DNA from 2 places in the Shewanella sp. SW1 genome. Region 2 is predicted to be linked to the other one. Evidence: riboswitches for the same ligand, from Rfam matches in the RefSeq annotation. Region 2 holds a riboswitch; the other holds the start of a gene.
What was found. Region 2 has a riboswitch for cobalamin ahead of L5M71_RS19895 (TonB-dependent receptor). Riboswitches for the same ligand answer to the same signal wherever they lie in the genome.
Positions count from the first base shown of each region.

Region 1 (15,255 bases), on a different contig from region 2:
ATCAAAAACGGCCTGTCATCTTGTACCCCACAATTGCCTCAACCGATGCGCCTTGTACTGCACTTGCAGTGATCTACTCCGAAACAGGTGAGTTTGAACGCTATCTGTTTCTGCCACAGAACCCAGATGCTGTCGTTGCCGACACTGCCATTATTGCCGCGGCTCCGGCCCGATTTTTTGCGGCAGGCATAGGCGATGCACTGGCAACCTATTTTGAAGCTCGTGCCTGCTATCAATCAGATGGCGTCAACCTAGTCCTGAAAAAGCCTTCCCGCACAGGGCTGGGATTGGCCCAACTTTGTTATCAGTTACTGACTGAAAATGTTGAAGCTGCTATGGACGCCGTTAAAAACAAAATAGTCACACCTGCGCTAGAGCAAACCATTGAAGCCACCATCTATCTCAGTGGTGTTGGTGCAGAAGCAGGCGGGTTAGCCGCCGCCCATGCCGTAAACAATGGTATGTCAGCGGTGGCGGACTTACATAAAGCTCAGCACGGCGAGAAAGTCGTCTTTGGGCTGCTAACTCAGCTCGTGCTCGAAAATGCCCCAAAAGCCGAAATCGATAACGTTATCCGCATTATCAAAACGGCGGGACTGCCGCTCACTCTCGCAGATTTAGGGCTGAAAACCTTTATCGAGGCCGAGTGGCGCAAAGTGGCTGAGATAGCCTGTGCTGAGGGCGATACTATGGGCAATATGCCGATGAAATTAACCGCAGATGACGTCTATCAAGCCATGATAGCCGCCAATGCCATGGCTGAACGCTATAAAACAGCTGAAGCTTGTTAACCGTAACAATATGACGTGTACGCCGTATGTGGAAACCATCTATCAATTTGATTTAATTGATTAATACTACTGAGATAGTTCCTACTACCACACGAGTTTACCGTTCATCCTAGGCTTCCTTGCCACATATCAATGGCAAGGAAGTCCACAACAAACAAGACATTTCCACCCTCGATGCCAAAGCTGGCATTTACGCTCTATTTGTTAAACGCTTGGAGGCACATATGGCTTATGCAACAACCAATCCCTTTACGGGAAAGCTCATTAAAGAATTTCCAAATGCAACAGATACCGAAGTCACACAGGCGATAGAATCCGCCCATCAGGCATTTTTAAGCTGGCGAACCACTCCCTTTGCCGACAAGGCCGCAATACTGTCTAAGGCAGCAAAGATCCTCAGAGACAATAAATCCAAATACGCCAATCTACTGACCTTAGAAATGGGCAAAGTCACAGCAGAAGCCGAAGCTGAAGTCGAACTGTCGGCGCAAATTTTCGAATACTACGCCGAACATGCCGAGCGACTGCTGGCACCGCAAAAACTGCCGGTTGCCGATCCCGCTGAAGGTGAAGCGATACTGGTTAACGAACCGCTGGGCGTATTATTGGCTATCGAACCTTGGAACTTTCCCTACTACCAAATTGCGCGCATCTTAGCGCCGCAGCTTGCAGCCGGAAATACCTTACTACTCAAACATGCATCCAACGTGCCCCAGTGCGCTGCGGCCTTTGAAGGCTTAATGCGCGATGCCGGACTGCCCTCAGGTGCATTCCAAAATCTGTATGCCACCCGAGAGCAGATAGAACAGATCATCAATTCGCCCAAAGTGCATGGTGTTGCGCTCACGGGATCAGAAGATGCGGGATCGATCATTGCCGCTCTGGCGGGTAAGGCACTGAAAAAGTCCACCCTAGAACTGGGTGGCGCAGATGCCTTTATCGTACTTGAAGATGCCGATCTGCCTAAAACCATCGACTGGGCAGTGTTTGGCCGTCACTGGAACGCGGGACAGGTCTGTACATCATCTAAGCGGATGATCTTAGTTGAAGCCATTTACGATGAATTTATGAAGGGTTATATCAAGGGGATCGAAGCGCTAAAAGCCGGCGATCCTATGGACTCGGCCACTACGCTAGCGCCGCTCTCTTCCCAAGGCGCGGCCGATGAGTTGAAGCAGAAGATCCGTGATGCCATAAAACACGGCGCAACTGCGACCGAAGTGGGTCCTAAAGTGCCGCAGCAAGGCGCCTTTGTGCAGCCAACAATACTGACAAACCTGACGCCAGATAACCCCGCCTATTATTGGGAATTCTTCGGCCCTGTGTCCAGTATCCACAAAGTGAAGGATGAGCAAGCAGCGATTGCCATCGCCAATGACTCGCCCTTTGGATTGGGTGGCTCAGTGTTTACCGCCGATACCCAACGCGGGCTGGCGGTCGCTAAGCAGGTTTCCACAGGCATGATGTTTGTCAATCATCCAACTATGGTCAAGGCCGACTTACCCTTTGGTGGCGTACGCCGCTCAGGTTATGGCCGCGAGTTGATTGATTTAGGATTGAAAGAGTTTGTAAACCACAAGCTGATTAATGTGGTCGACATCAACGCGCCTTTCTAAACGCATAGAAAATAGCAACATCTGACTAAACGCCTGACGGAATAATCTGTCAGGCATTTTATTTAACGTGCTTTATCCAAGGCATCACATAAGGCTTGAACGCCAAGTAAAGCTCTGGGCGTCGCGCGGTGTAATAAATCGGCATTGAGTTGATAAATATGCTGTTTCTTCACGGCAGGAATTTCTGGCCATTGGCGCCAATCAATCCCTTTCACATTACCTTCTTCTTCACTCTGCAAAATCACCTCGGGCAAGGTCAGCAAGACGTTTTCTAAACTGACTTGCGGATAATCACTGGCGGCATCGTAAAACACATTTTTTCCATGGCACACACTGATGATCTGTTGGATCCAACTGTTTTTAGAGACTGTCATCAAGGGGGTCGACCAGAGTTGATAGAATACCTTAGGTTCTGATTTTTTAGCATTTTCAACCCGTAATCGGATAAGCTCAGCGCGATAAGCGGCCGCAGCCTTGCTTGCTTCTTCAACATGCCCCGTAAGTTGGCCTAACTCTTCAAGCTCCTTGGCGACGCCTTCTAAGGTTTTAGGATCGCTACCATAAAGGTTAAATCCTAACGTCCTAAGCTGGTTGATATCTTCGGCTTTATTACCCGAATCCCACACCACAATCAGATCGGGATTAAGCTCCATCACCCGCTCCATTTGAATGCCATAGTAACCACCAATACGTGGGATATTTTTTGCCGCCTCGGGATAATCCGCATAATCGGTTGCGGCCACAATCGTATCGCCCGCACCTATGGCGTAAAGCATTTCCACCGCATGGGGAGAGAGCGCAATAATGCGTTTAGCGGGCTGCGCCAATACGCTATGAGGGAGAAACAGACTGAGCCCAAAAACGAGTCCAGCTAAGTGTCGCTTAATCATGATATGCCTTAGTATTTATCCCCAAACCGCCTGAAGATGCAGGCGTAGTCTCTTCAGGTCACTTGGGGTTATAGAGTTAAACTAGCTGCTCTGGCCAGCCATAGTGTTCGATATAAGTTTGTAGATTCTTCGGGCGATACTGAGGATCTTGATCCCAGCGGTCCTTCACCGAATGATGCAAAGGTACTGGGACTTGCTCAGGGTCGAGTGGTCGTAAATATTCCTGTTTTATCCGATAAAAACTGCGTCTCGAGTCATGTAAAGTCGCGAGTGGATTAGGATGTAAACTTGCCGTTAAATGTGGCTCTAGGCTTAAATTAAATTTCTGCGCCTCGGATATCATCCACAACAGTGCAATATCCGACAACAATGAACCGTCTTTATCAGGTTTATAACTGCCGCCAATATTGCTATGGGCGCCCGCAAACCACACTTGCTGCATGTCCATATTGTCGCGTAGTTGCCAAATAGTCGGCTCAAAATCACTGCGATGTTCATCTATGGCTAAGGCATGACGGGCAACGCGCACATTGCGGCCAATTTTAGTGTCGTAAAACTCGTCTTTATCTTCGAACAAGCCTAAAAATGAAATAGGGATCCCCATAGCACCCACGGTATCCCACACGCCAACAAACTTAATTTCCCGAGATTCATGACTGTATCTCGCTCTAAAATCTAGGGATTTTTCACCATCAGGCGCAAAGGGCGCACTGCTTTTTTTATAGTGGTCGAAAGCTTGTTGAATCAACGCCGCATCGGGACGTTTGAGTATGCCGCAGTTATTAATCAAGCCACACAAGCAACGCACAGTGTAAGCACCGCGGCTAAAACCAAAGAGATAAATCTCATCGCCGGGGGAATAGTTTTGCACTATATAGCGATACCCATCCATGATGTTTTTATGTAAACCGCGCCCTGTTGCGCCACCGATGGTTTGATCGTAATAGGAACCCACGCCCCAATCATAAAATACCTGTTGGGGTTTGCCGTCACTGGCCAAGGGGCTAATAGCCCGCGCGAGGCGCAGCACATTGGTTGGGAAATCGACCTTAAGATCTTTCTCGGGCCGATTCCAAGTCCCATCGGCACAAATCACAATACGTTTATTCATAGGATCATCCTTGAGAACACTTTGAACGCTCAACGGTTAGTGGCTAACCCATAGTCGCTAACAACAAATTGTCGCTAGTTGCTAGTCACTAATAGGCAGTTACTAGTCCTCAAACTTAGCGCATTTTATGCCTGTGCTAAAGCCATTCGCGCGTCTTACTTAACATTGCAACCAACAATGCTGCGTCACTTATGCGCCGACATTTAAGGTTCGATTAGTAATCAAAACCTTGCTGTGCCTTGATACCCGCTTCAAAGGCGTGTTTCAGCGGCTGCACTTCGCTGACCGTATCTGCAAGCTCGATGATGGCACGGTGGCAAGCACGGCCAGTGATAATCACATGCTGCATCGGTGGGCGATTTTTAAGTGCGCTAAGCACGCGTTCCACATCCAGATAGTGATAGCTCACCATATAGGTGAGTTCATCGAGCATAAGGCAATCTATGCTCTCATCTTGCAGCAGCTTTTCGGCGGCTTCCCAAGCGAGTACAGCGGCGGCGGTATCCTTTTCTTTATCTTGGGTTTCCCAGGTAAAACCTGTGCCCATTACATGAAACTCAACCCCTGCACCTTCGAGTAAATTGCGCTCACCGCACTCCCAAGTGCCTTTGATAAATTGCACTACCGCGGCTTTTTTACCGTGACCGACGGCGCGGGCCACAGTGCCAAAACCTGAGGTCGATTTGCCTTTACCGTTACCGGTTAACACCAGCAGAATCCCCTTCTCCTCTTGGGCGGCGGCAATTTTAGCATCCACACCTGCTTTCACTTTCTGTTGACGAGCCTTGTGGCGTTCGGCCTTGATTTGCGCTTGTTCGTTGTCGTTCTGTGCTGTCATGGTCTTCTCTTCACTCTGCTGCTAAAAATGTCTGCTTCTAAAACTTATGCTTCTAAAATTGGCTGTAATTTTTGCATGTCTAAATGCTCGGCTAACACATCGGCTAAACGATCGAGTTGCTGCTCACGTATTTGATTGATATCTATCGCCTTAGCATCGTTTAATCCTGCCCAGCGCAGGATCAGCTGACAGGCATCAGGGCTATCAAATAGCCCATGTAAATAAGTACCTAAGATTTGCCCATCATCGCTTTGCAGGCCATCGGCAAAACTCATCGCTGGCGCGGTTAATGATGTCGATTCAGGGATTAACTGCAAGGGCGCATTCGTTTGTTCAAGCCTAGGGATAAGATAGCTTGATTCACCGCAGTGGATTTCATAGCCCTTCACAGCAACCTTTTGCCCAAGTAACGTTAGCTCACCTCTCACTCGCCGTAACTGTTTTTCGGCTTTGAGTTCTGTGCTCAGCGGCAGGTAGCCAAGTCCAGCGGTATCGCCCGCACTGTCTTCAATGCCTAAGGGATCGGCAATGCTTTGGCCTAACATTTGGTAGCCGCCGCAAATTCCGAGCACTTTGCCGCCGTAACGCAGGTGTGTGGCAATATCTTTATCCCAACCTTGCTGGCGTAAAAAGGCTAAATCGGCGCGCACATTCTTACTGCCGGGCAAGATCAATACATCGGCGGCGGGCAAATGAGTCGCGTGACTCGCGGCTTGGGTTTGCAACGACACATAGTCAAAATCAATATCGGGATGCAGCCGCAGCGGATCAAAATCTGTGTGATTACTGATCCTTGGGTACACTAATACCCGTACTTTTAAGCGGCTGTTAGCGCCTTTGGTCGGCGAGCTTATCAGCGCATCTTCGGCATCGAGATGTAAATCATGCAGATAAGGCAACACGCCTAAAACAGGCTTTTGAGTATAAGCTTCAAGCCAATCGAGCCCTGATTGCAACAGGCTAATATCACCACGGAAACGGTTGATCACAAAGCCCTTTACCCGCGTCTGTTCGGATTCTGATAACAAGGCCAAGGTCCCGACCAAATGGGCAAATACGCCACCTTTATCGATATCGGCAATGATAATCACAGGACAATCCACGGTTTCGGCAAATCCCATGTTGGCGATATCACCTTCGCGCAGATTGATCTCCGCTGGACTACCCGCGCCTTCAACCACTATGGTTTGATACTGGCCCGTCAATCGCTCAAAGGATTCCAGCACAGCACCGAGCGCCATTGCCTTGTAATCCTTAGATTTAGGTCCAAAAAAGGCCGAGGCTTCGAGTGTTGTCAGGGCTTTGCCATGAACAATAATTTGCGCGCCCGTGTCCGAGCTAGGTTTAAGCAGTATGGGATTAAAATCGGTATGGGGCTCAAGATAACAGGCCACGGCTTGTAAGGCCTGTGCGCGGCCAATCTCGCCGCCATCTATAGTGACAGCGCTATTGAGCGCCATATTTTGCGGCTTAAAGGGCGCAACCTTAATCCCCTGACGAGCGAGCAAACGACAAATGCCTGCGACTAAGGTGCTCTTGCCCGCATCGGATGTTGTGCCCTGCACCATCAAGACTTTTGCGCGACGAGGTGAATTAACAGCAGGCGTATTCACCACAAGATTAGCTGCAGAATGAATAGCTAAAGCGTCAGCGGTATCGAGTGCATTAGCACAGGCGGTGTTGTCTGTGTTTGGAGAGGACATAGGTTTAAAAGGCTTATTCTAGTTTGCAGGGATAAAGATAAAAGCTCAGTCTCAACATCACTTAACTTATTTAGATTAAAGTGGTTTTAGTGCTAAGGGTAAACCAGCGACCACTAAGGTGACATTGTCCGCTAAGTTCGCCACAGCTTGATTCAACCAGCCCGCTTCATCGACAAATTGTCGGCTCAACTCACCTAATGGCACTATGCCAGAACCGACTTCGTTACTGATCAAAATCACCACTCCCTCGAGCTCGACGAGGGAATCCACAAAAGCTGTTTTCTCGGCCTGCCAACTCGCATAAGCTTTATCGTCAGAGATTGAAGTAGCAGAGGTTGAAACGGCAAAGTCAGTCGCATTCCACTCAGTCGGCGCGGGTTCATCATCGATGTTAACGTTCGATGCAAGTAATTGATTAGTTAACCAAAGAGTTAAACAGTCTACTAAAATCACTCGCCCAGGTTTTGCTAACTGTTTTAACAGTGCAGTGAGGGCGAGCGACTCTTCAAACAATTGCCATTCGATACCATCGTCCGATCGTCCCGCTTGATGCTTGGCGATACGTGTCGCCATTTCATCATCTAGCGCCTGCGCCGTCGCCACATAGCAAGCATCGAAGCCAAGCGCAGTATACTGACGCACTAAGGCTTCGCCGTAGCGACTCTTACCGCTACGGGCGCCGCCTAGGACGAGGTGGATCACAGTATGTTACCCACAACGAGCAATACAAAATAACACACAATTTCAGATATTTGCTGCGCCGCGCCTAAGGTATCACCCGTGTAACCGCCAATCTGGCGTCTAAAGATCACTATGATCAAACGGCGCAGTCCTATCATCACCAACAGCAATGACAATGCCGCTAACCCCTTGAGGAATAACAGCACTAATACGCCGCTGGCGATCAGGATAAGCAGCTCATTAATGCCTTGATGTTGCGATAGCGGCTTAGACTTACTGGTCTCGTCATCGCGGACATATTTTTCACTAAAGATGATACTGGCTGATACCACACGGCTCACTGTGTGCGCGACGATAAGTGCTGAACCCGCCACGACAGGATCGTACAGGGCCAACTCGACTAGCAACTGCCATTTCAGCAGCAAGGCCAACATCAGCGCCAGTGCGCCATAACTGCCAAGGCGCGAGTCTTTCATGATCCGCAGCTTGTCTTCAGCCGTCCAACCCCCGCCAAAACCGTCGAAGGTATCGGCGAGGCCATCCTCATGGAATCCGCCCGTGAGCAAGACGCCAACCAACATAGCTAAAAGAACAGAAACGCCAGCGGGGAGCCAGTTCTGCGTCAGCCAAAACACTATGGCGCTTAACAAACCGACCAGAAGACCGACGAGACCGAAATAACGGCTGGCCTTATTCAACTTATCGCTATCGACTTCGACCCACTTAGGCATAGGAATGCGGGTAAAATAGCCCATGGCAACTAAAAATAAATCTATCTCTTTGTGCCAGCTTTCGCGTTCTGACATAAAGCATCCTTAGTGAATTCACACTTGCTGCAAGGTTTAAAATTAAAACGGTTGGCTAAAAAGCTATTATTTTAAATAAGTAAAATAAGCGACTTAGCAGAGCACATCATACAACAGCCTCAATCCCCGCATCACTAAAACTCGCCATTTGATTGTAAAAATTTACTGAGGCTTGAATAAGCGGCAACGCCAAGGCTGCACCCGTACCTTCGCCTAACCTTAGCCCTAGGGATAATAAAGGTTTAGCTTGCAAAAATTCTAACATTCGCAGATGACCTTGCTCATCGGATTGATGGGCAAAAATCAAATAATCACGCACATTGGGGGCGATTTGCACCGCGACTAATGCCGCCGCTGTCGCGATAAAACCGTCCACGACCACCAGCATTTTACGTTCAGCGGCAGCTAACATAGCTCCCGTCATCTGCACAATTTCAAAGCCTCCTAGGCAAGCTAACACTGACTTAGGCCCAGTTAAGGCGCTTTGATGCAGCAATAACGCAAGCTCAATCAGCATCAATTTACGTTCTAAGGTTTCGCTATTAATGCCCGTACCACGGCCGACACAATCAATCACATCCAGCTGCATAATCGCCGCCATAATGGCCGCAGCAGAGGAGGTATTGCCTATGCCCATTTCGCCAAAGGCGACTAAGTTACAACCCGCTTGATGGTGACGTTCAATCAAATCGCGCGCCATAGCAAAGCCTTTATCGACGGTTTCCAACGTCATCGCGGGCTCTAAATGGATTGCACCCGTTCCAGCGCCAAGACGTTGATCGATAATACCTTCAACCCCTTCAACTGGCGTTAAAATACCGCAATCGATCACTTCGAGCTTAAAGCCCACCTGCCGACAAAAAACGTTAATCGCGGCGCCGCCATGGGCAAAGTTTTGCACCATTTGATGAGTCACTTCGCTAGGGGCAATCGACACGCCTTCTGCGGCAATGCCATGATCCCCCGCAAACACTAACATGGTTGGATGGACTATTTTGAGCACATCCGTTTGTGGCTGCTCCGTTTTTTGCAAATCAGTCGTTTGCACGCGGGCAATCTGCAAGGCTAAGGATTCGAGCTGACCTAAGGCGCCGGGCGGCTTAGTCTTAAGATCAATTTTCTGCAGAATCACCAGATCCTGCGCTTTACTCACAGGGCTTATTTGAAAAGACACGGCTGACTGAGACATCCACACTCCACTTTGTAATCTACATTAAATAACCACAACGCATCCCGCGTCTATGACGAACATGTCCAATTGTGCATTTCCAATCGCGGGTGGGATATCAACAGAAATACTGATTATCCCGTCAGTCTGCACTTACGACATGACTCTAGGATGACGACTTAACTCTGGGTTTACATCCTGACTAGGCGCCTACGGCATGACCTTGTATTTACGGCATGACTCTACGCTTACGTAAAATCAGCAAAAAGAACATGCTACCTATGGCGGCCGTGATAATGCCCACGGGCAACTCTTGATTACCCAATAAACAGCGCGCTAATACATCAATCCACACCATAAATAATCCGCCCACCAGCGCCGTTAATAAAATTGGCTGACGACCGGGGAATAGCATACGCACGGTATGGGGGATCATTAACCCGACAAAACCGATACCGCCACAGGTAGCCACCAAAATAGCGGTAATCAAGGAGCAAAGCAGCAACATATTGAGCCGCAGCTTAGGCACATTCACCCCTAAGGTATGCGCCGTTTCATCCCCCGCCTGCAACGCCATGATCTGCCGTTTCATGCCTAAAATAATGAATAAACTCGCGCCAATCACCAGTGTTGGCAGTACTAACAAGGACCAACTGGCCTTTGCAAAACTGCCTAAACTCCAAAACAGCACAGAGGCTGTCGCCTGCGGACTGGCGAAATACAGTAGCAGACTCGTTAATGCGCCGAACATAAAGGAGGTCGCCACACCAGAGAGCAGCATGCGCTCCACTTGGCTATTGAGCCCAAGCCCAGACAAAGCCAGCACTATTAGCACCGACAAACTCGCGCCAATAAAAGCGCCCAAGGGCAAGCTAAACCAAAGTAATCCAGACAAGGCGCCCGAACCGCTAAAAAGCCCAGAATGTGCCGCCATGCCCGCATTATCAAAAAATCCAGAGCCAGTGAATAAGGTCAACATCACCACAGCGCCAAAGGACGCGCCAGAGCTAATGCCAAACAAATAGGGATCGGCGAGCGGATTGCGAGTCACGGTTTGCAACACACTGCCCGCCAGTGACAAACCCGCACCCGCCACAAAAGCCAGTAAAATGCGCGGTAGCCTGAGCTCCATCACAATGCGCTCAGTCATGCCATTGGCTTGAGTGAGGTTCGTCGCCTTATTGATAAATACTTGAATAACATTCATAAAACTGATGTTCGCCGCACCAAAACTCGTCGCGACAATAGGCGTTATCAAAGTGATGATACCTAATACGAGCAGCATCAGTTGTTGTCTCGTCAACGGTGTCACGATACGCCCCAAATATGAGATGAAATATTGTTTACTCCCCGGAGTCATCCACCTTCGCCTCGCTCGTTCAGGCCATGATCTACATGGTGGTAACCATAAAAATAGCTGATTAAGGGCTTTTTATGTTGTGGATGGGGCGATACCTGAGCACACACGCCAAACACATCGCCAATTCGCGCCTCGGTTAATACTTCGGTTGGCGTCCCCATAGCGCTGACTTCCCCGTTATGGATCAACAACAAACTGTCGCACAGGGCACTGGCTAAATTAAGATCATGAATAGAGGCAATCACGCTAATGCCAAGACTACGCACCAATTCGAGGATTTGAATTTGATAGCGCACATCGAGGTGGTTCGTTGGCTCATCGAGGATTAAAAGCTGCGGCTGCTGCACTATGGCACGGGCAATCAAGGCGCGTTGCTTTTCACCGCCAGATAAGTGCTCATATTGTTGGTGCATCTTATGGCTCAAGCCTACTTTCTCTAAAGCCTTAGTAATACGCTCAATATCACAGCTCGAATTGGTATCGAACATACCCTTGTGGGGCGTTAAGCCCATACTGACCAATTGCTCTGTGGTGAGGTCAAAATAGTGCGGTGTATCCTGCTGCACTACGGCAACGCGACAGGCAAACGCCTTGGGCGACAAGCGCTCAATATCTTGATCAAAAAGGGTAATTTTTCCCTGAGTTGGGCGAACAAACCGATACAAACAGCGCAGCAAGCTAGACTTGCCCGCACCGTTAGGGCCAATCAGCCCCAGCATCTGCCCCGTTGGCAGCGTAAAGTTAATATCGGAAAGAATGGTTTTGCCATCGATACACCAGCTCAACTGGCTCACATTGAGCGCGACTGACGGGCTCAATGACGGGTTAGTGTCACTGTCATTCACGGGGCTATTAGTTTGGATTGCGGAAAGTTTCACCTAAGCGGCGCTCCTATCGAGTCCAAACCTGTATAAAAAAGGTTGTGCATATTGTCATCTGCTCCCTCGAGTCACCCGCTCGAGAACTAAGGCTGCACGCAGCGATAACAGAAATAGGCAGGTCTCCTGACTTGTAGAAAAGAAGGGGCTAGGCTCTAGAATCTAGGTGCTTCTTTAAACTACTCACAGTTGCGGGCACAGTTCTGGCTGACTAACAAGCAGCTCCCCGATTCCCTATTATGTTTGGGTTGATATGCTCTTTGTTAACAACGCCACTGTGAATTAAAACAACGGAGCGATTCGAACAAAGAGAGTCTATTCCCAACACCTATTTCTGCGACGTTATCACTCATTGCGCATGTAATACGCTATCTCGTTCAAACGTCAGGGAAAAGCATTATCCTACATCTATCCCATTAGGCAATGCTGTTTAAATCAGAATATTTTCATGTCAGCTTATTCTCGCCAAACAATCACGCCTACATGATAGCGCCGAGATAGTGAAATAAGGCCTCAACACCTGCGCCCACTCGGCCAATCTAAACGCCAATAGCAGGCACCCTGTTCATCTTGCAGCACATTAACGCTCACCACGGCCGCCACGGGTAAATCGAGTTGACTATAAAACCCCACCGCCCGTTCAACCCCTAAGGCACGCGCCATTAAGTGACGGATCACCCCGCCGTGGGTCACGACCCACACTTGAGTGGTTGGCATATTGTCAGCGGTTTCATTAACGGCACTGTTTTCATTACCCATTTTATGTGAGTCAAGGGTCAATCGTTTAAACTCGGCGGCGAGTATCTGGTCAATCGTCCCATTCACCCGCGACTCGAAACTAGCCATAGTTTCCCCATTGGGCGGCGGTGTTTGCCAAGGGTTTTGCCAATAGGCCGCTAAATGTTCGCCCGCTTGTTGATACAGTTCATCGAGCCGACGACCGTCCCAATCGCCAAAATCAATTTCCTGTAAACCCGTTAAAAACTGCGCCTGCAATGGCCTTGACTCAGATACCAGCGCCGCCGTCGAATGCAGCTCGGCGGCAAAGGCTTGGGCAAATTCGGCGCAGCGGCGTGAAGTCGAGCTGTAGATAGCGCTGCAGGTACTTGCCTGCGCCTCAACCGCTGCCGACATTTGCTGCCAGCCCTTTTCACTTAAAGGCACATCCACACGGCCGCGTAAAATGGCGCCGCCTTCGCACTCGCCGTGACGCAACAATAACAATCGAACTTGTTTCATCGTATTCCTATGTCTATCACTCATGGCAAATTTTGTTGAAGCCCCACATTAGACCCGTCGTCCTATATACTCAATTACGTCCTAGTCCAACGACTAACAATACAACTAGCCCAGCAAAAAAACCGTTAAACTGGGGATAAAGTGGCGCTAGGACTCAATTATCGTCAGTCAATTTTGACCTTGCCCTGACAATCATAAGTCGCGTATTATGGACGTCTATACGTTTAAATGTCCAAAACAAATTTTTAAGAACAAGTATTCAAAAAAATGTCGGCTGACGACAATAAAATGCACTTAGCATAACAATGGCCGATTTTTGGACTTAACTTAGCTGTATTTAAGGTAATTATTTATGACGATACCCTCAACCAAAGCCAGCCAAATATTAGCAGACATTCGCAAACAGCTTGCAGAGCGCATTCTGATCTTAGACGGTGCCATGGGCACTATGATCCAAGGCTACAAACTGGAAGAAGAGGACTATCGCGGCGAACGCTTTAAAGATTGGCATACGGATGTCAAAGGTAACAACGACCTCTTGGTCTTGTCACAGCCTCACATCATCAAACAAATTCACACCGACTACTTAAACGCCGGTGCAGACATCATTGAAACCAACACCTTTAACGCCACCACCATCGCCATGGCCGACTACGACATGCAGTCGCTGTCCGCCGAAATTAACTTAGTCGGCGCGCGCCTCGCCCGTGAAGCCTGTGATGAAGCCTTTGCTGCCACAGGCATTCCACGCTACGTCGCCGGTGTGTTAGGCCCCACTAACCGTACGTGTTCGATTAGCCCTGATGTGAACGACCCTGGCTATCGCAACGTCAGCTTCGATGAGTTAGTGACTGCTTACAAAGAATCCACTAAGGCACTGATTGAGGGCGGCGCGGATATCATTATGGTCGAGACCATATTCGATACCTTAAACGCCAAAGCCGCGCTGTTTGCGATTGAATCGGTATTTGATGACTTATTCGGTCAGCATTCTAAAGACAGACTGCCTATCATGATTTCGGGCACCATTACCGATGCCTCTGGCCGCACACTGACTGGCCAAACGACCGAAGCCTTTTACAATTCCCTTCGCCATATCAAGCCGTTATCTATCGGTCTTAACTGTGCACTTGGGCCAAAAGAATTACGCCCCTATGTGGAAGAATTATCCCGCATCAGTGAGTGTTATGTGTCGGCGCATCCGAATGCAGGCCTGCCGAACGAGTTTGGCGGTTACGATGAAACCCCAGAAGACATGGCGAATGTGATCGAAGATTGGGCGCGCGAAGGCATGCTCAATATTATCGGGGGTTGTTGTGGTAGTACGCCTGAACATATCCGCGTGATCCGCGAAGCGGTGAGCCGTCATGACCCGCGTATTTTGCCGGACATTCCAGTCGCTTGCCGCTTGGCAGGTTTGGAACCACTGACTATCGACGCCCAATCCCTGTTCGTTAACGTGGGTGAGCGCACCAACGTCACAGGCTCGGCTAAGTTTTTAAAGTTGATCAAAGAAGGCAAGTTTGAGCAAGCGCTCGATGTCGCCCGCGAGCAGGTCGAAAGCGGCGCGCAAATCATCGACATCAACATGGACGAAGGCATGCTCGATGGCGCCGAGATCATGCACAAGTTTTTGAACTTGATTGCCTCTGAGCCCGACATCAGCCGCGTACCGATTATGATCGACTCCTCTAAATGGGAAGTGATCGAAGCTGGCCTCAAATGTATTCAAGGCAAGGGCATAGTTAACTCTATTTCCCTCAAAGAAGGCGAAGCCAAGTTTATTGAGCAAGCCACCTTAGTGAAACGCTACGGCGCGGCGGCCATTATCATGGCATTCGATGAGCAAGGTCAGGCCGACACTAAAGCGCGTAAAATCGAAATTTGTACCCGCGCCTATCGGGTGCTGGTTGATAAGGTCGGCTTTCCGCCAGAAGACATCATCTTCGACCCGAACATTTTTGCCATCGCCACCGGTATCGATGAACACGACAACTATGCCGTCGATTTTATTGATGCCATTAAAGCGATTAAAGCCACCCTGCCCCACGCGATGATTTCGGGCGGCGTGTCGAACGTGTCGTTCTCATTCCGCGGTAACAACCCAGTGCGCGAGGCGATTCACGCCGTTTTCCTGTACCACGCCATCAAAGTCGGCATGGACATGGGCATTG
Region 1 covers NZ_JAKKSG010000005.1:175,941-191,195, reverse strand. Annotated here, with positions in the region: gene L5M71_RS06495 (glycerol dehydrogenase) at 1-791, shown strand, start outside; gene L5M71_RS06490 (NAD-dependent succinate-semialdehyde dehydrogenase) at 1,016-2,407, shown strand; gene L5M71_RS06485 (cobalamin-binding protein) at 2,470-3,297, opposite strand; gene L5M71_RS06480 (DUF2235 domain-containing protein) at 3,374-4,408, opposite strand; gene cobO (cob(I)yrinic acid a,c-diamide adenosyltransferase) at 4,623-5,246, opposite strand; gene L5M71_RS06470 (cobyric acid synthase) at 5,291-6,949, opposite strand; gene cobU (bifunctional adenosylcobinamide kinase/adenosylcobinamide-phosphate guanylyltransferase) at 7,025-7,651, opposite strand; gene L5M71_RS06460 (adenosylcobinamide-GDP ribazoletransferase) at 7,648-8,436, opposite strand; gene cobT (nicotinate-nucleotide--dimethylbenzimidazole phosphoribosyltransferase) at 8,543-9,625, opposite strand; gene L5M71_RS06450 (FecCD family ABC transporter permease) at 9,834-10,964, opposite strand; gene L5M71_RS06445 (ABC transporter ATP-binding protein) at 10,961-11,842, opposite strand; cobalamin riboswitch at 11,941-12,134, opposite strand; gene L5M71_RS06440 (histidine phosphatase family protein) at 12,356-13,081, opposite strand; gene metH (methionine synthase) at 13,434-15,255, shown strand, end outside.
Region 1: it holds a riboswitch for cobalamin, as region 2 does, so the genes downstream of both, L5M71_RS06445 (ABC transporter ATP-binding protein) here and L5M71_RS19895 (TonB-dependent receptor) in region 2, are expected to answer to the same signal.

Region 2 (15,255 bases):
TTCAACTGCGGTAATGGCTTGAGGACTAAAACTTGGATTAGGCAATGCAGGGCCGTCGAGTCCGGTTTCACCATGGACATTGTCGGCAATGATTAATTCGCGAGCTAATGGCTTGACTGCGCCGCCAGCGACAGGAATATCACTGCGATTTAATAAGGTTAAGATCCGCAGGGCATTATTGAGCGTTTTATCCGGCGTTTGGTTACCGGCGCTGGTGGTGACGGCAAGTGGAACCAGCTCTGGATGGGCGAGAGCTAAAATGAGCGCAATAGCGTCGTCATGGCCGGGATCGCAATCCAGAATAATAGGGCGAGTCATACTGTTACTCCTTTAAACAGTGGTGATGGGGGCTTAGAATAGCATGCCATCAGTTAGGCGCTAGCCTGTGGAGGGGACTTGCAGAGTAAACTGTGAGCATTTTCGTCTTTTTATCAACAAGCTGCTAGAATTCTGCCCATTTTTGACACTAGGCGATGTTAGGTAAATCCATTCTCGCTCTGTCCGCTGCACAACATTGAATGACATCTCCAAGCAAATATAAGGAAATAAGTAATGCTCACTCATCGAATCACTTGGCCTAAGGTTTTACTCGTGGGCATGGTTGCCATGCAGATCTCTGGCTGTAGCGATCCTCAACCTATGGCCGTTGTGGAAAGTAATAACGAGTCATTGCTACAGTTTGATAACGGCAAACTGCTCCAACTTAAGGAAAATCCGAGTCCACAGTATCGCCATATTCCCTGTGATTTACCCGCAGTCGAGACTGTGGTCAACAACAGTTCGGCCTTTGCGGCGTTAACACAATCTGGTGAGGTGATCACTTGGGGTGACAGTTATGCTGGCGGTGATAGCCGCGAGGTGACGGAGCAGCTTAAGCAAGTTAAGCAAATCGTCCCAGTTAAGGACGGGTTTGCCGCGCTACGTCAAGATGGCACTGTGGTGTACTGGGGCAATGCGGGGAAATATAGCCTCGACAAAGCCCTACAAAACCGCATGACCAATATTACCAAATTGTTCGCCAATCAAGAGGCCATTGCCGCCCTTGATGCCAATGGCAAGGTGCATACTTGGGGTTATGGCCCCTACGGCGGCAATAGCTTACATGTGCAGGATCAATTAGTTGATGTTGTTGATATCTTCGCCAGAGGACGCAGTTTTGTCGCCCTCAAAAAAGAAGGTAGCGCGGTGATTTGGGGGCAGGTTGAAGAGTCGACCAATATGAAAAAGTTACTCCCGCAGCTTACGGATGTAGCGAAGATCGAATATTTTCAACACACCTATGCCGCCTTGAAAAAGGACGGCACTGTGGTGAGTTGGGGCTGGCGCAGTGATGCTTACTCGATCCGCAGCGCCTTAAAGGATGTGGCGAGTATGACGGCAAACAATTGTGCCTTTGCGATTTTAAGCCCTACGGGGGATGCACATTTTTGGGGCGATGGGATTAACTGTGGTATCGATTGGATTAAAAAAACCGATATCACAGGGGTAAAAGAGATTATCAGCATTGGCTCAGGCTTTTTATTACTGCAGGATAAGGCCGTGCCGCAAATAGTGGCCGACGATACTGATTACGCTCATATGTTTGGGTTTCATTATGCCCAAGAGATTCTTGATAAATATTGGCAGGAAGGCAGCATCATTACCCAAGGGCCTGCCTCCTTTGTGTTTACACGTCCCGATGGCAAAGTGGTGCCTGTTGGTTATCGCGCCAACCGTGAAAATGTGGAGAAGTTGATTGCACGTATTCCGCGCCTTACTTGGTTAGATGGCGCAAATGACGGTTATGTTGGCATCAGCGAAAAGGGGGAACTGGTCTCTTGGTCGATGAATTTGCCAATGTTCGACAAGTCGCCAGTGCAACCTGCTGACTCGTTAGTGATTAAACCGCTGGATTTTACCCCCGTTGCCCAATGTGAAACCTCTAAGCAGCGTCAGGTGATTTTGAGCAAAGACAGACCAAAACCTGCGGCAAAAAACTGGGATGGTGTTTTCTAGCTCATGTGAGTTTTCTCGCTAACTTGAGATTAATGGACTTTCATCCGTATAGACGTCTATAATGCGCGCGCTCAGGTCTGATATGCTCTGAGCCTTGTTGGGCGTTAACAGGTTGTACGCCCTTTGAACCTAATTTTGAGTCAACCTTCTGTGGTGCTTGCGTGCGAAAGCCGTGAGATAATCGGGAAGCCAGTGAAATTCTGGCACTGCCCCCGCAACGGTAAAAGGTGAGAGACGACCGCGTTTGATTGGTGTGTTCAAGACAGAACCCGAAAGTCAGAATGTGAAAGGTCAGTCTCGCGTTAATCCAACTTTAATGGATTAACATAGCCTAAGTCCGGAGACCGGCCCTAAAGGTGTTTTTGAGATTTCGGTGGGCAGATCTCAAAATGCGATAATCACCGTCAGTATTTACGACTGAATTAACGGTATCGTGGCGTCAATGCCCCGTTTTCCTTGCAGGAGTTAAAGGTAAAATGGGAACAAATCCAACAAAAATCGCGCTGCTGATCGGCAGCCTATGCAGTTTTTCAATTATCGCGCCCGTTATGGCGGCTGACGATACCAGCACAGCTAAAGTCGACGAGCATCTTGTCGTGATCGGCCGCTCTGATAAGACCCCGTTAAATATTGCCGCCAATGTGAATGTGATTGATGCCGCGGCGATTGAAATGAGTGGCGCGACTAATTTGACCGACGTCTTACGTGGTCAAAGCGGTATTCAAATTTCGGATAACAATATTGGAACTAGCTTTGCTATGCGTGGTTTTAGCGCCAGCACTGCCGTTAATAACACGCTGATTTTACTTGATGGTCGTCGTCTCAATAATATCGATATCGCAGCGCCTAGCCTTAATGCCATTCCGCTTAATCAAGTGGATCGTATTGAAATTTTATCGGGTAGTGCGGGTGTGCTTTATGGCGATCAAGCGGTAGGTGGCGTGATCAATATTGTCACTAAATCCCCTGAAAATACAGGTGGTAGCGTACAGTTATCTGGCGGTAGCTTTGATACCTATGAAGGTCGTGGTGATGTGTCTGGCGCGATCAACAAAGATTGGCGTTACTTTTTCACAGGTAGTTATAACCAAGGTGACAACTATCGCCAGCATAATGCCAACGAAACCGGCTCTATTCTTGGCCGCATTCAATATAAAACAGCCACAGACTCGTTCTTTGTTGAAACCAGCTACTACGATAACGATCGTGAAAATCCGGGCTCGCTTACTGAAAAGCAATTTAAAGACGATCCCCGTGCTTCATCAAATAAGGTAGAGTATGCCCACGAGATGACCACTGCGGCGCGAACGGGTTACCAGCATCAGCTTAATCAAAACTGGGCGCTGGCGGCGGATTTAGATTACAGCGATACCTTAGTGTCTTCTCTTAATTGGGGGGCGAACAGCCATAACACACGCTCACTGTTAATGTTTAGCCCTAAAGCGTTAGCGAATTACAGCACGCGTCAAGGCGAGCTAAGCCTAGTCACAGGTTTAGACATCAGCCGTGGCAAGGCTGATTTTGACACTATGGCGCGCAGTAATGTGCAGCAAATGCAAAGCGCCTATCTACAAGCTACAGTGCCTTTAAGCCATACTTTAAGTTACGTTGTGGGTGGCCGTTATGCGCGGGTGACCGACGAGTTAGTCGATGGCAATGTCTATCCTAATGGCATGGATTTAGACGAAAATGCCCACGCATTCGAACTGGGTTTAAATTACCGCCCAACTGCGGAGCACAGACTCTATGTGCGCGCTGATGATAACTTCCGTTTTGCCAAAGTGGATGAGCAAGCTTATACATCGCCGGGCGTATTTGGCTTAAAGCCGCAAACAGGCCGTTCCTATGAGGCGGGTTGGGATTGGGCTGTCGCTAGTCAAACCCTGCGAGTCAGCCTATATCGTCTCGATTTAGAGGATGAAATTGTTTATGACTCGAGTGCAGTTAAACCCATAGGTGGAAATTTCAACGGCGCAAACGTTAATGCCGACGCTTCTCGTCGTTATGGCGCGGGTGCCGATTGGGATTGGCAGGTGACTAAAGCGCTGCAACTCGGGCTGGAATATAACTACACCGACGCCGAATTTACCGATGGTGCTAACGATGGCAAAGAGCTGTCTTGGGTGGCAAAACACACGGGACGCGGTTATGTCAGCATGGATTTTGCTGAGCATTTCCAAGTATTTGCCGAAGCTATCTACACGGGGGATCGTTTTATCGAAGGCGATAACGCTAATCAAGGTGATAAGCTAGCAAGTTACGTGCTTGGTAATTTAGCCTTGAATTATAATCGTGATGCTTGGCTTGCCAGTCTGCGTATCGATAATGTATTCGATAAAGATTATGTTAGCGCAGGTTATTACGGTGGCGATTGGGGGGATAGTTACTATTCTGGTCGAGGTCGCGATATTCGTTTCACTGTGGGCTACCGCTTCTAAATATTAATGAGCTATCTAACTAACAAAGCCAGACTCAGTCTGGCTTTTTATTTTTTACGCTGAGTTCAAAGAATAAATCTTAAAATAGGTATAGTCTTGAATATCGTTTTAGTAGAGTGGTTTAATTGTCGTTATCTATAGTGTTAGCGGGCAGTCATTACTAAATAGGAGTAATTTATATTTTACTCTGCTGTTTATGGCTGAAATTCTTAGTATTTTAGGTATGATGTGAGCTGTAACCGAATCATCTTATTGTTAATAAACAGGTGTAAAGTGTCTTATGACTGATCTTGAGCAACAGGTTTTTACTCAAGTTAGAGCTATCATAGCGAACGAAGAGCAAGTGATTGGCCGCCGAGGAATTCTAATTCCACTCAAAAAAGCGATCCTTGCTGAAGGCGACATTCGTAATGTGATTGACATTATCTCGAGCGATCCCGCATTGGCAGCGCACATGCTTATGCGCAGTAATTCCGCACAGGCTGCTGTAGTGGAAAATCACAAAACTCGTTCGTTGAAAGAAGCTTTGATCCGCTTAGGTCAAGTTAATATCTATCGCTACGCCTTTACGTTCTATTTAAAAGAACGCCTCGATGAACTGCCACAGCCCTATAAAAAGTTGGTCCAAGGTTATTGGAAGCTGACTGAAGATATTGCAACGGATGCGGTAGATAGCTTAGCGGATATGGAAGGTGTGGAGGTTGATGCTGACGAAGTGCAAACCTTAGCTCTGTTCAGTGTGTTCGGCCAAATTATCGCACTGACCGCATTTGCCTATTTAAATGCTAATGCCGAACAGTCATTTCCTTTAAGTGTGATTAAGTCATTGATTGATAATCAACAACAGACCTTAACCATAGAAGCGTTCGAGGCGTTAGATCTCGATCAGGATCTGCGTCAAGAATTTATGATCGCCCATAATTTGCGTCAGACCCGTAATCCTAATTCATCAGGGTTGATACTGCGCCGTGTCTTGTCTATGCGTGGATTGTTGATGAATCCGCTGTAATTTGTCGATGCTATGAAGTAGTCATTTGACTCAATAAAAAAGCCTGCATTCGCAGGCTTTTTTACTCTATGTCACCCGCATTAATTCGTCTTCTGCTGGCGGGATAAACCTTCCCTCGCCACCAGTTGTAACCAATTTTGGATCAATGCAGAGTTAGCACTGTGGCGGCGATAGGCACCAAATAGCGGTCGTTTCAGACCTTCTTGGCCGAGTTTTACCGTAGCGAGACTCAGTCCATGTCCTTCATTAATCGACCAGCTTGGCAGTGCGGCTATGCCGTCTTTACAGGCAATGCGTTGCAATAACATCATGGTTAAATCACAGGTTTTTTGCTCGCCCGCCTCTATGCCCGCAGGTTCTAAAAAGTGGCGATAAATATCTAAACGTGTCAACGGCACTGGATAACTGATAATAGGCAAGTGTGCTAATTGCTTAGGAGTGACATAGGCTTCTTTCGCTAAAGGATGATCCTTAGCAACCACTAACTTCACTTCAAAATCAAACAAATGCTGGTAGGCGAGTGAATGCCCAGGCACAGGATCTGAGGTTAATACAATATCCAGTTCACCCATTTCTAAGGCATTGAGCGAGTCGAACAAGTGGCGGCTCGACAAGTCTAACTCGGCAGTTGGATGATCTTGCCTAAATTGTTCCATTACAGGCATTAACCAGCGAAAACAGCTATGGCACTCAATGCCGACTCGCAACTGATTAGTTTCGGTTTCCAGCCCATTCTTCAAATCTGTCTCGGTTTCTAACACCTTAGGCAAAATCTCTTCGGCCAGATGCAACAGGCGTGCACCTTCTTGGGTGAATGACAGTGGCTTACTCTTACGCACAAAAATGGGCGAGTTAATCCTTTGCTCCAACTCCTTAATCTGGTGGGAGAGGGCGGATTGAGTGACAAAACGTTTTTTGGCTGCGCCCGCCAAACTGCCGCTTTCTTTCAGGGCCATTAAGGTTCGCAGGTGTCTTAGTTCGATCATGTTCACTCCAAGTGAATTTCGCTCATGTTGTGCTTGAAATCAATTCGGTTGCTGGCATAGAGACTAACACAATAAACTTCTAGACGTCCAGACGCCCATTGTTATTTATCAAGGCTGAAGTGCTGAAAAGTGCCAAGAGAAAACAATCTGGTGGGTGCAAGTGCCGAATGTGGCTTATCTCAAATAAAGGAAGATAGAGTATGCAATTAAATAGTCTTGGGTTTCCCCGTATTGGGCGTCGTCGTGAATTGAAATTTGCCTTAGAAAAATACTGGCGTGGTGAGAGCACTCAGGTGGAATTACGTGAAGTGGCGAGTGAACTTCGCCGCACCCATTGGCAGTGGCAAGCTGCTGCGGGCATTGAGCAAGTTCCCGTAGGTGATTTTGCCTTTTATGATCAAGTGCTGACCTTAAGCGCGACTTTAAATGCCATTCCTGAGCGTCATCGTGGTGAAGGGACAATCGATCTCGATACTTTATTCCGTGTTGCCCGCGGCAGAGCGCCAACGGGCCAAGATGCGCCAGCCTCTGAAATGACCAAGTATTTCAATACTAACTATCACTATCTGGTACCTGAGCTCAGCCAAAACCAAGTGTTTTCGATTGCCTATGAGCAATTTTTCGATGAAGTCAGTGAAGCGCAGTCCTTAGGCTATAAAGTAAAACCTGTGCTACTCGGCCCTGTTAGCTACTTGTTCCTTGCTAAAACCGTGGGCCAAGAGTTTGATAAGTTAAGCTTATTACCCAATTTATTAGCTGCTTATGCTGACATTTTGGCGCGTTTTGCTGCTCAGGGAGTGCATTGGGTACAGCTCGATGAGCCCATTCTCGCATTGGAATTGGATGGCGAATGGCAAACGGCGATCATTGAGGCGTATCAAGCACTCAGCACTGCGAAGGTGAAGATCCTTCTTACCAGTTATTACGGCGGTATCGCACACCATCAAGTGCTGGTATCGGCCTTGCCGGTCGCGGGGTTGCATGTCGATTTAGTCACAGCGCCGGATCAATTGGCAGTCTTTGCCAATGCGCTTGGTCAAGATCAAATTTTGTCGGCGGGTGTGGTCAATGGCCGCAACGTGTGGGCGGCAGAGGCGGATTTAATTGCCGAACGCATAGGCGCGGTTGCCCGTGATCTCGGAGATCGCTTGTGGATCGGTACTTCTTGCTCACTCCTGCACAGCCCTGTGGATTTAGAGGTGGAAGCCACGCTTGAGCCTGCGCTGCGTCAACAACTCGCGTTTGCGAAGCAAAAATTACTCGAACTGGCCAATGTGCGCCAATTGCTACTGGCACCTGAATCGGCCGCGGCAAAAGAGATTGTGCAAACCTGTTTGGCGCGCCGTGAGGCGAAAGCGCAGGCCGCCGACAGTCAAGTGATTGCCCGCGTTGCCGCGTTGACATCTGCCGATTATGAGCGCGTCAGTGATTTCAGCGTACGCCAAGCAGTGCAGCAGCAGAAATACCGTTTACCTCTGTTGCCGACCACCACCATTGGCTCCTTCCCACAAACACCAGCAATCCGTGGACTACGCAGTCGTTGGCGCAAGGGCGATCTGAGTGATGCACAATATACAGAGCAATTGCAGCAAGTCACCCGCGATACAATCGACCGCCAGCTTAAACTCGGTATCGATGTACTGGTTCATGGTGAGGCCGAGCGCAACGATATGGTGGAATACTTTGGTGAGCAGCTTGCGGGTGTTGGCTTTACCAAAAATGGTTGGGTGCAAAGTTATGGTTCACGCTGTGTTAAGCCGCCGTTGATCTATGGTGATGTTAGCCGTCCAAAGGCGATGACGGTTGATTGGGCCGAGTTTGCCCAAAGTCTCACCGACAAGCCTGTAAAAGGCATGCTGACTGGCCCGGTGACGATTCTGCATTGGTCATTCGCCCGTGAAGATATCGGCCGCGATGTGATTGCGACTCAGCTGGCGCTGGCGATCCGTGATGAAGTGGTGGATTTACAAAATGCCGGTATTGGCATTATACAAATCGATGAGCCCGCCTTCCGTGAAGGTCTGCCATTGAAACAAAGTGAATGGCAAGCCTACTTAGATTGGGCGGTGAATGCCTTTAAACTCAGCGCTGCTGGCGTGACTGATGAGACTCAAATCCACACCCACATGTGTTACAGCGAGTTTAATGACACCATTGCCGCGATTGCCGCCATGGATGCCGATGTGATTACTATCGAGACTTCGCGTTCACGGATGGAGTTACTCAACGCCTTTGAAGATTTTGAATATCCAAATGAAATTGGCCCCGGTGTGTATGACATTCATTCGCCAAACACTCCAAGTGTGGAGGCCATGGTGCACTTAATCGAGAAAGCGGCGCAAAAAGTGCCCGTACGTCAGCTATGGGTTAATCCAGATTGCGGCCTAAAAACCCGTACTTGGGATGAAGTTGAACCCGCACTGAAAAACATGGTCGATGCCACGCGAGAACTACGTCGCCGCCTTGGTTAATATTATGCTTGAGTGAAATATTTTTTTACTGAGCTTATTGAATTAGTAACAGCGGATGCTTATGCATCCGTTGTTTATTGCTTGCCGATTGACTTAAGCATCTCGCGGTAAGCCTTTTTCGATAATGCGCACCATGCGCTCGGTTTTGCGGCGGGCTTTTTGTTGTTCAGTTGCTGCGCTTTCAGCAAGGCGCGATTGCTGGGCATTAAGCGCCCATTCAATATGCTCACTCACTATCTCATCGATATCTTCGCTGTGATTGCGGGCGTTAAGTGCGGCAATAATGCTTGGGCTCGCGGGAGCGTTACCCAGTGCTACTGCAATATTACGTAGCCAACGTTTATGTCCAATGCGACGAATGGCGCTGCCTTCAGTTTGTTTAAGAAACTCGGCCTCGCTCCAAGCAAAAAGGCTGAGAAGGTCAGGTTGCTTTAACTGCGGACGAATATGAAAGTCAGTTTCTTCAGTCAGCGGCGCTTGGCGATTGATGGGACACGCGAGTTGGCAATCATCGCAGCCATAGATGCGATTGCCCATGAGTGGCCTAAATTCTTCGGGAATAGCGCCCTGCAGTTCAATGGTGAGATAGGAAATACAGCGTCTGCCATCGACCACATAAGGTTCTACGATTGCACCCGTTGGGCAGGAGGTAATGCAGGCGACACAAGTGTTACAGCCTTCTTGAATGGGAATATCCACAGGTAGAGGCAAATTGATCAGTAGCTCACCTAAAAAGAACCAACTGCCAGCCTCATGGTTGAGTATGAGTGAGTGTTTACCTGTCCAGCCTATACCGGCTTTTTCTGCTAAGGGGCGCTCAAGTACAGGGGCTGAGTCAACAAAGGGGCGAAAGTCAGCGGCATCGAAACCGAGAGCAACTAACTCTGCACTGATTTGATCTCCGAGCTTTTTAAGTCGAGCGCGGATCAACTTGTGATAGTCGCGACCTCCGGCATAACGGGAAATATAACCTAAGTTGGGATCGGTGAGATTCGTTGCAAAGCCAGCTTCGGGTGGCAAATAGTCCATCCGTACGGAGATCACCCGCACTGTGCCCGGATGCAGTTCTTGCGGGCGAGCGCGCATCATGCCATGGGTAGCCATATAGGCCATTTCGCCATGAAAACCTTTGTCTAGCCATGCTTGAAGTTTGGCTTCTTCAGCGGTTAAATCCGTATCGCAAATGCCAACCTGCGCAAATCCGAGTGCTTTTCCCCACGTTTTAATTTGCAGAGCGAGCCGCGACAGCATGCTGGCATAGGATTGGCTTGGGGTTTGATTGGCTAAAGTTGACATGAATTGATTGCAGCGAGGCTCTTGGCTAGGTGGCAATATGATAGCAGTTTTCACTTATTGAGGACGAGTTTACTCAGAAGGGGGCATGAGGCGATATTTTCTTTGGGGTATTTGTTTATTTGCAGTTGGGATTGAGTCTATGATTAGGTCTAATGTTTATCGTTTGGTATTCGTATGCTAAGTGCGTTTCCCCTTAGGGCGTGTTTTCTTGCGATGAGCTTATTAGGCCTGATGCCTAATCTTGTTTTTGCGGCGCCTGACAAGTTGAAATTGGTGACTGAAGCTTGGCCTCCCATGAGTTACGAGCAAAATGGTGTGCCGCAAGGTTTTGCGGTGGACTTAGTCAATACCTTGCAATCAAGACTGGGTCAGAGTGAAAAAATCGATGTGTTACCTTGGGCTCGGGCGTATTCGATTGCCAATACCTCAGCGAACGTTTTACTTTTTGCTACGTCAATTAATGATGAGCGAGCTGAGCAGTTTGATTTTATCGGTCCTATTGCGACCAGCAAAATTGCATTGTACGCAAGGGCGGCAGATCCCATCGCTCTCGATCAAATTGCTGAACTTCAATCGACAGATATTGTAGGGGTTTATCGGGAATCGGCGGGAGCGCAGTTGCTACAACAAGCGGGCGTGGATAATTTGCTGGTGGCGAGTTTTCCGCAGCAATCGGCGAAGCAGTTGCTGTTTTCTCGAATTCGTTTTTGGTGCCAGGCGGATCTTGCGGTAAAGCAGATACTCGAAGAAGTGGGTGCGAGTGAGACAGATATCCGCCAAGTGTTTGTAGTATCGGAGATTAATCTCTATTTAGCTTTTTCTAAAGGGACGTCGGCGGCAACCGTTATCAGTTGGCAAACAGAGCTTGAGAAAATGAAAGATTCAGGTGAATTTAGTCGTTTGTATCAGACATGGTTTGGCACTTTGCCACCGCCATTACAACATCAAGTGTTTTGGCATAAGGCCGTTTAATTCTCTCTTAAAGCCTCATTCTTGGCTGATTTCACACAATTTCTGCCCGCATTTTTAGCCTCATAAAGAGCATTGTCGGCCCGCTTTAGCAAGGTGGCAAAATCTTTATCTTGATATGCATCTTCCGTATTATTTTGTGGTTCTAAAGTGGCGACACCAGCACTAACGGTCAATTTGAGTTCTGCTGGTAAATTCTGTGCGCTAAGGCAGCTAATATGGTTCTGCAATTGATGCGCCAGCGCCAACGCACGTGTGGCATCAGTGTTAGGCAATAGGATTAAAAACTCTTCACCACCGATGCGGCCAACGAGGTCTTTATTACCCGATAAGGCTCGGCCTGCATTTGCAATGGTCATAAGGGCGCGATCGCCTAATTCATGGCCGAAGTTATCGTTGATTTTTTTGAAGTGATCCGCATCAAAAATAATCACTGAAAAAGGGCTTTGATGTTTTAAGGCTTGCTGAAAATATTTCGCGGCTTGGGCATAAATATGCCGACGATTAGGGAGTTTGGTAAGGTAATCCGTGAGGGCAATAACTTGCAGTTGGCGATTTCTATGTACTTGTTTATAAGCGAATATAGACACTATCGTCAGGATAAAGCCCGCTAGTAATAGGATAATGTGTTGCAGTGATTTGTTCTTTTCGAGTAGCGCGAGCTCTTGTTCTTTAAGGTTTTGGTTTTCAATCAAGCGTTGATTTTCAGATTCAATCCGACTGGTATCAAACTTGACCTTTAATTCTGTCGTATGATGGGAGAGAGAATTGCCATCGACTTTTTTTGTTAGGGTAACAAATTCTTGCAGCGCTCCGTAGGCAGCAGATAAATCATTCATAGCCACATATATGTTACTTTTAAGCTGCAGCAGTTGAGTGAGTCCCCGATTATTCTGCAGAGTGCGAAAGGCTTTTTCCCCTTGCTCAAGTTCGGTAAGCGCCTCTTTATAGCGAGATTGTTGAAACTTTATATCGGCCATAAAAAGCTTCATGAAGCTGTAATCGGTCAGATCTTTTTCATTAATAACAGTATCGGCTTCGATTAAATACTTTTCGGCTTCGTTTAGACGATTGAGTTTGATTAAGCTGTAGGCAATATTCGTTGCCATCGTTGCTGCCACTTTTTCCTGCTGATGTTCCTTGAAGTATTGATAACTTACTAAGAAATTATCTACGGCCTGTTGATGTTCACCGAGTTCATCTAAGGCAAGGCCAATGTCCGAGTTGACATACATTGCCTGTTCTTGGTTATTGTTTTTTAGATAGAGAGCTTTGAGTTTGGTGTAATAGCGGATTGCACTTTGGGGATCGCCATAACGTCTAAAACTGGTAGCAACATCGGCAAGGTTAATGTTAGCCCAACCGCTTAAATTGAGTGATTCATAGAGATCTTGCGCTGTGACGAGATCGTCTAATGCCGCAGAAAAATCGCCAATATAAGAGTAAAGTGCGCCGCGAATGCTGCGCGAGTCGGCGATTAGCTTAAGGTCTTCATGCTCATAGGCACGTTTAACACTGAGATTATAGCCTTCCATCGCGCCATCCATGTCACCACTTAATTGCAGAAACCAAGAGCGGCAGAGCGTGAGGTCGGTAATGAAATGGGGGGAGGCGGTTGGCGGAATATTGCTCAGTGCTTGGTTAGTATTTTTAAGTGCCAGTGCAATAGCTGTGTCGTTTTCTGTATTCTGATCCCAGCATTTAAGCAGTTGCAGCTTTTCATGACGGGTGACATCGTCAGTCGAAATTAGTTTGCTTAATAACACTAGATTGCTTTCGATTTCTTCACGGGTCATAGGGACGCCGCTTTCAAATCTTGCAAATATTTTATCAACCTGAGTCTTTTCTTCTGCCATAGCGTTGCTGAGCGGCAGTAGAAGCAGCAATAAGGAGAATGATAAATACCTAAGTTGATGTAGCAAAAAAGATTCCTGTTCGAATTAAAATCAATAGCTAATTATTAGCTTAGCATAACTTGTTTGTTCATTTTTAATATAGATGTATAGCAATTTTGCATTCGGTTAATGATCAAGGTATAAACTCCGCCTTGGTTATTATCCCACAAAGGAATCACCCTTGAAGAAATTACTCTGTGCTGCATTATTCATGATGAGCGGCACTAGCTGGGCAGGCTCAGATTTAGAAACCTCTGGCGATGTATTACATTTATTATTACCCGCTACTGCGATGGGCGCGACCTTGTTTTATGAAGAGGGTTATGACGGTAGTTGGCAGTTAATTCAGGCAGCGGTGTCGAGTCGGTTAATTGTTGAAGGTCTTAAGTATGGTGTGAGTAAAGACAGGCCAGACGATAGTGGCGATGATTCGTTTCCATCGGGTCATACCTCTGACAGCTTTATGGCGGCGACGTTTATTCAGCAGCGCTATGGTTGGCAATATGGTTTACCTGCCTATGTTGCCGCATCTTATGTGGGCTACACTCGAGTGGCGAGCGACCAGCATTACCTCGAGGATGTGTTAGCTGGCGCGGCGATTGGAGCGCTGGCGGGGTGGTATTTTACTCAACCCTATGAGGGGATTACAGTTACGCCGATTGCGGGTAACGGCGTTTATGGTTTATATGTGAGTGGCCAGTTTTAACTCTATTTTTGGGATGCGAATCGAGATTTTTATGAGCGAATTATCAGCTATTTACCGTGAAACTGCCGAGCAGATTTCTTACAATGTTGCGAATAAAGTGTTACCAATGGCGAAATTACCGGGTGACTTATTAGCAGCGTACCAAGGTTTGTGTGCCGAACTGTTGGAAGACAGGGAAGGTAAATTTAGCCAAGCTTGGGCATCTTTACCTGCCAGTGCGCGTAATCTAATGGAACAAGCCGCATTCCACGGTTTCTATATCGCGAATGCTTGGTTGCAATTGAGTCGTGTCGCCCAAGAAATTTCTGAGCAAGCCGATACCGATAGTGCAATCCAAGAGCAAGAATATAATGGCATTTTTACGCGCTTAGCCGATGAATCGCTCAAAGAAAGCCTACGTAAGTTGAAGAAGGCGCGTACCGATCGTGCTTTGCTCAATAGCTTTAAACAGGTGATGGCACCTTAGTTTTTATTGAAATAAGCGCTGAGTCTGAAAATCAAAAAGCCCGTCACTTTGCAGTGACGGACTTTTTGCTGGCACAAACCCTTAGCTAAAGCTGCGTTGCCACGACTTAAGTCGCGGCAACGTTATTGCTTAGAACGAAGTGCGTTTGTAGCGGCGATATTCTGGACTCCAGAAATTGCCTTCAATTGATTGTTGTAAGATTTCATCGCTCATTGGCAGCGTTAACCCTTGTTCAACTGCGACTTTACCTACGGCGAAAGCGATGTGTTTACTGACCGCGTGGATATCTTCGAGTTTAGGTAACAATGGGCCGCTACCGTCGATTGCCAGTGGCGAGCATTCTGCAAGTGCGCGGCTTGAGGCCATTAACATGGCATCGGAAACGTGGCGGGCACCAGAGGCTAAAACACCTAAGCCAATACCTGGGAAGATAAAGCTGTTGTTACACTGGGCAATCTCATAGGTTTCACCATCGACAACCACAGGCTCGAACGGGCTGCCCGTAGCGACGAGTGCTTGACCTGAGGTCCAATGCAAAATGTCCTTCGGTGTCGCTTCTACGCGGCTGGTGGGGTTCGACATAGGGAAAATAATCGGCCGAGCACAATGGCTGTGCATAGCACGGATAATTTCTTCGGTGAAGAGACCCGGAACGCCAGATACCCCAATCAGCACTGTCGGCTTGGCGTTGTTAACCACATCGAGCAGTGAAATATTGTCGCTGAAATTACTCCAATTTTGGATGTTGGTGCATTTCTGCGCCAATTTTTGCTGGAATGGCAACAGGTTAGGCATGTTGTCGAGCAATAAGCCCCAACGGTCAACCATACACACTTGAGTGCGAGCTTGCTCGTCGCTGATCCCTTCAGACACCATTTGCGCCACGATAGCTTCGGCGATACCGCAACCCGCGCTACCCGCACCAAGGAAGGCAATACGTTGTTGATTTAATTCAGTACCCGCAGCTTTACAAGCGGCCAGCAATGAACCGACGGCAACGGCAGCGGTACCTTGAATATCATCG
Region 2 covers NZ_JAKKSG010000026.1:31,264-46,518, reverse strand. Annotated here, with positions in the region: gene rihA (pyrimidine-specific ribonucleoside hydrolase RihA) at 1-318, opposite strand, end outside; gene L5M71_RS19900 (hypothetical protein) at 553-1,995, shown strand; cobalamin riboswitch at 2,130-2,363, shown strand; gene L5M71_RS19895 (TonB-dependent receptor) at 2,472-4,433, shown strand; gene L5M71_RS19890 (HDOD domain-containing protein) at 4,714-5,442, shown strand; gene L5M71_RS19885 (LysR family transcriptional regulator) at 5,523-6,428, opposite strand; gene metE (5-methyltetrahydropteroyltriglutamate--homocysteine S-methyltransferase) at 6,629-8,899, shown strand; gene queG (tRNA epoxyqueuosine(34) reductase QueG) at 8,993-10,195, opposite strand; gene L5M71_RS19870 (substrate-binding periplasmic protein) at 10,370-11,167, shown strand; gene L5M71_RS19865 (diguanylate cyclase) at 11,164-13,020, opposite strand; gene L5M71_RS19860 (phosphatase PAP2 family protein) at 13,241-13,765, shown strand; gene L5M71_RS19855 (DUF3069 domain-containing protein) at 13,797-14,231, shown strand; gene L5M71_RS19850 (NAD-dependent malic enzyme) at 14,361-15,255, opposite strand, start outside.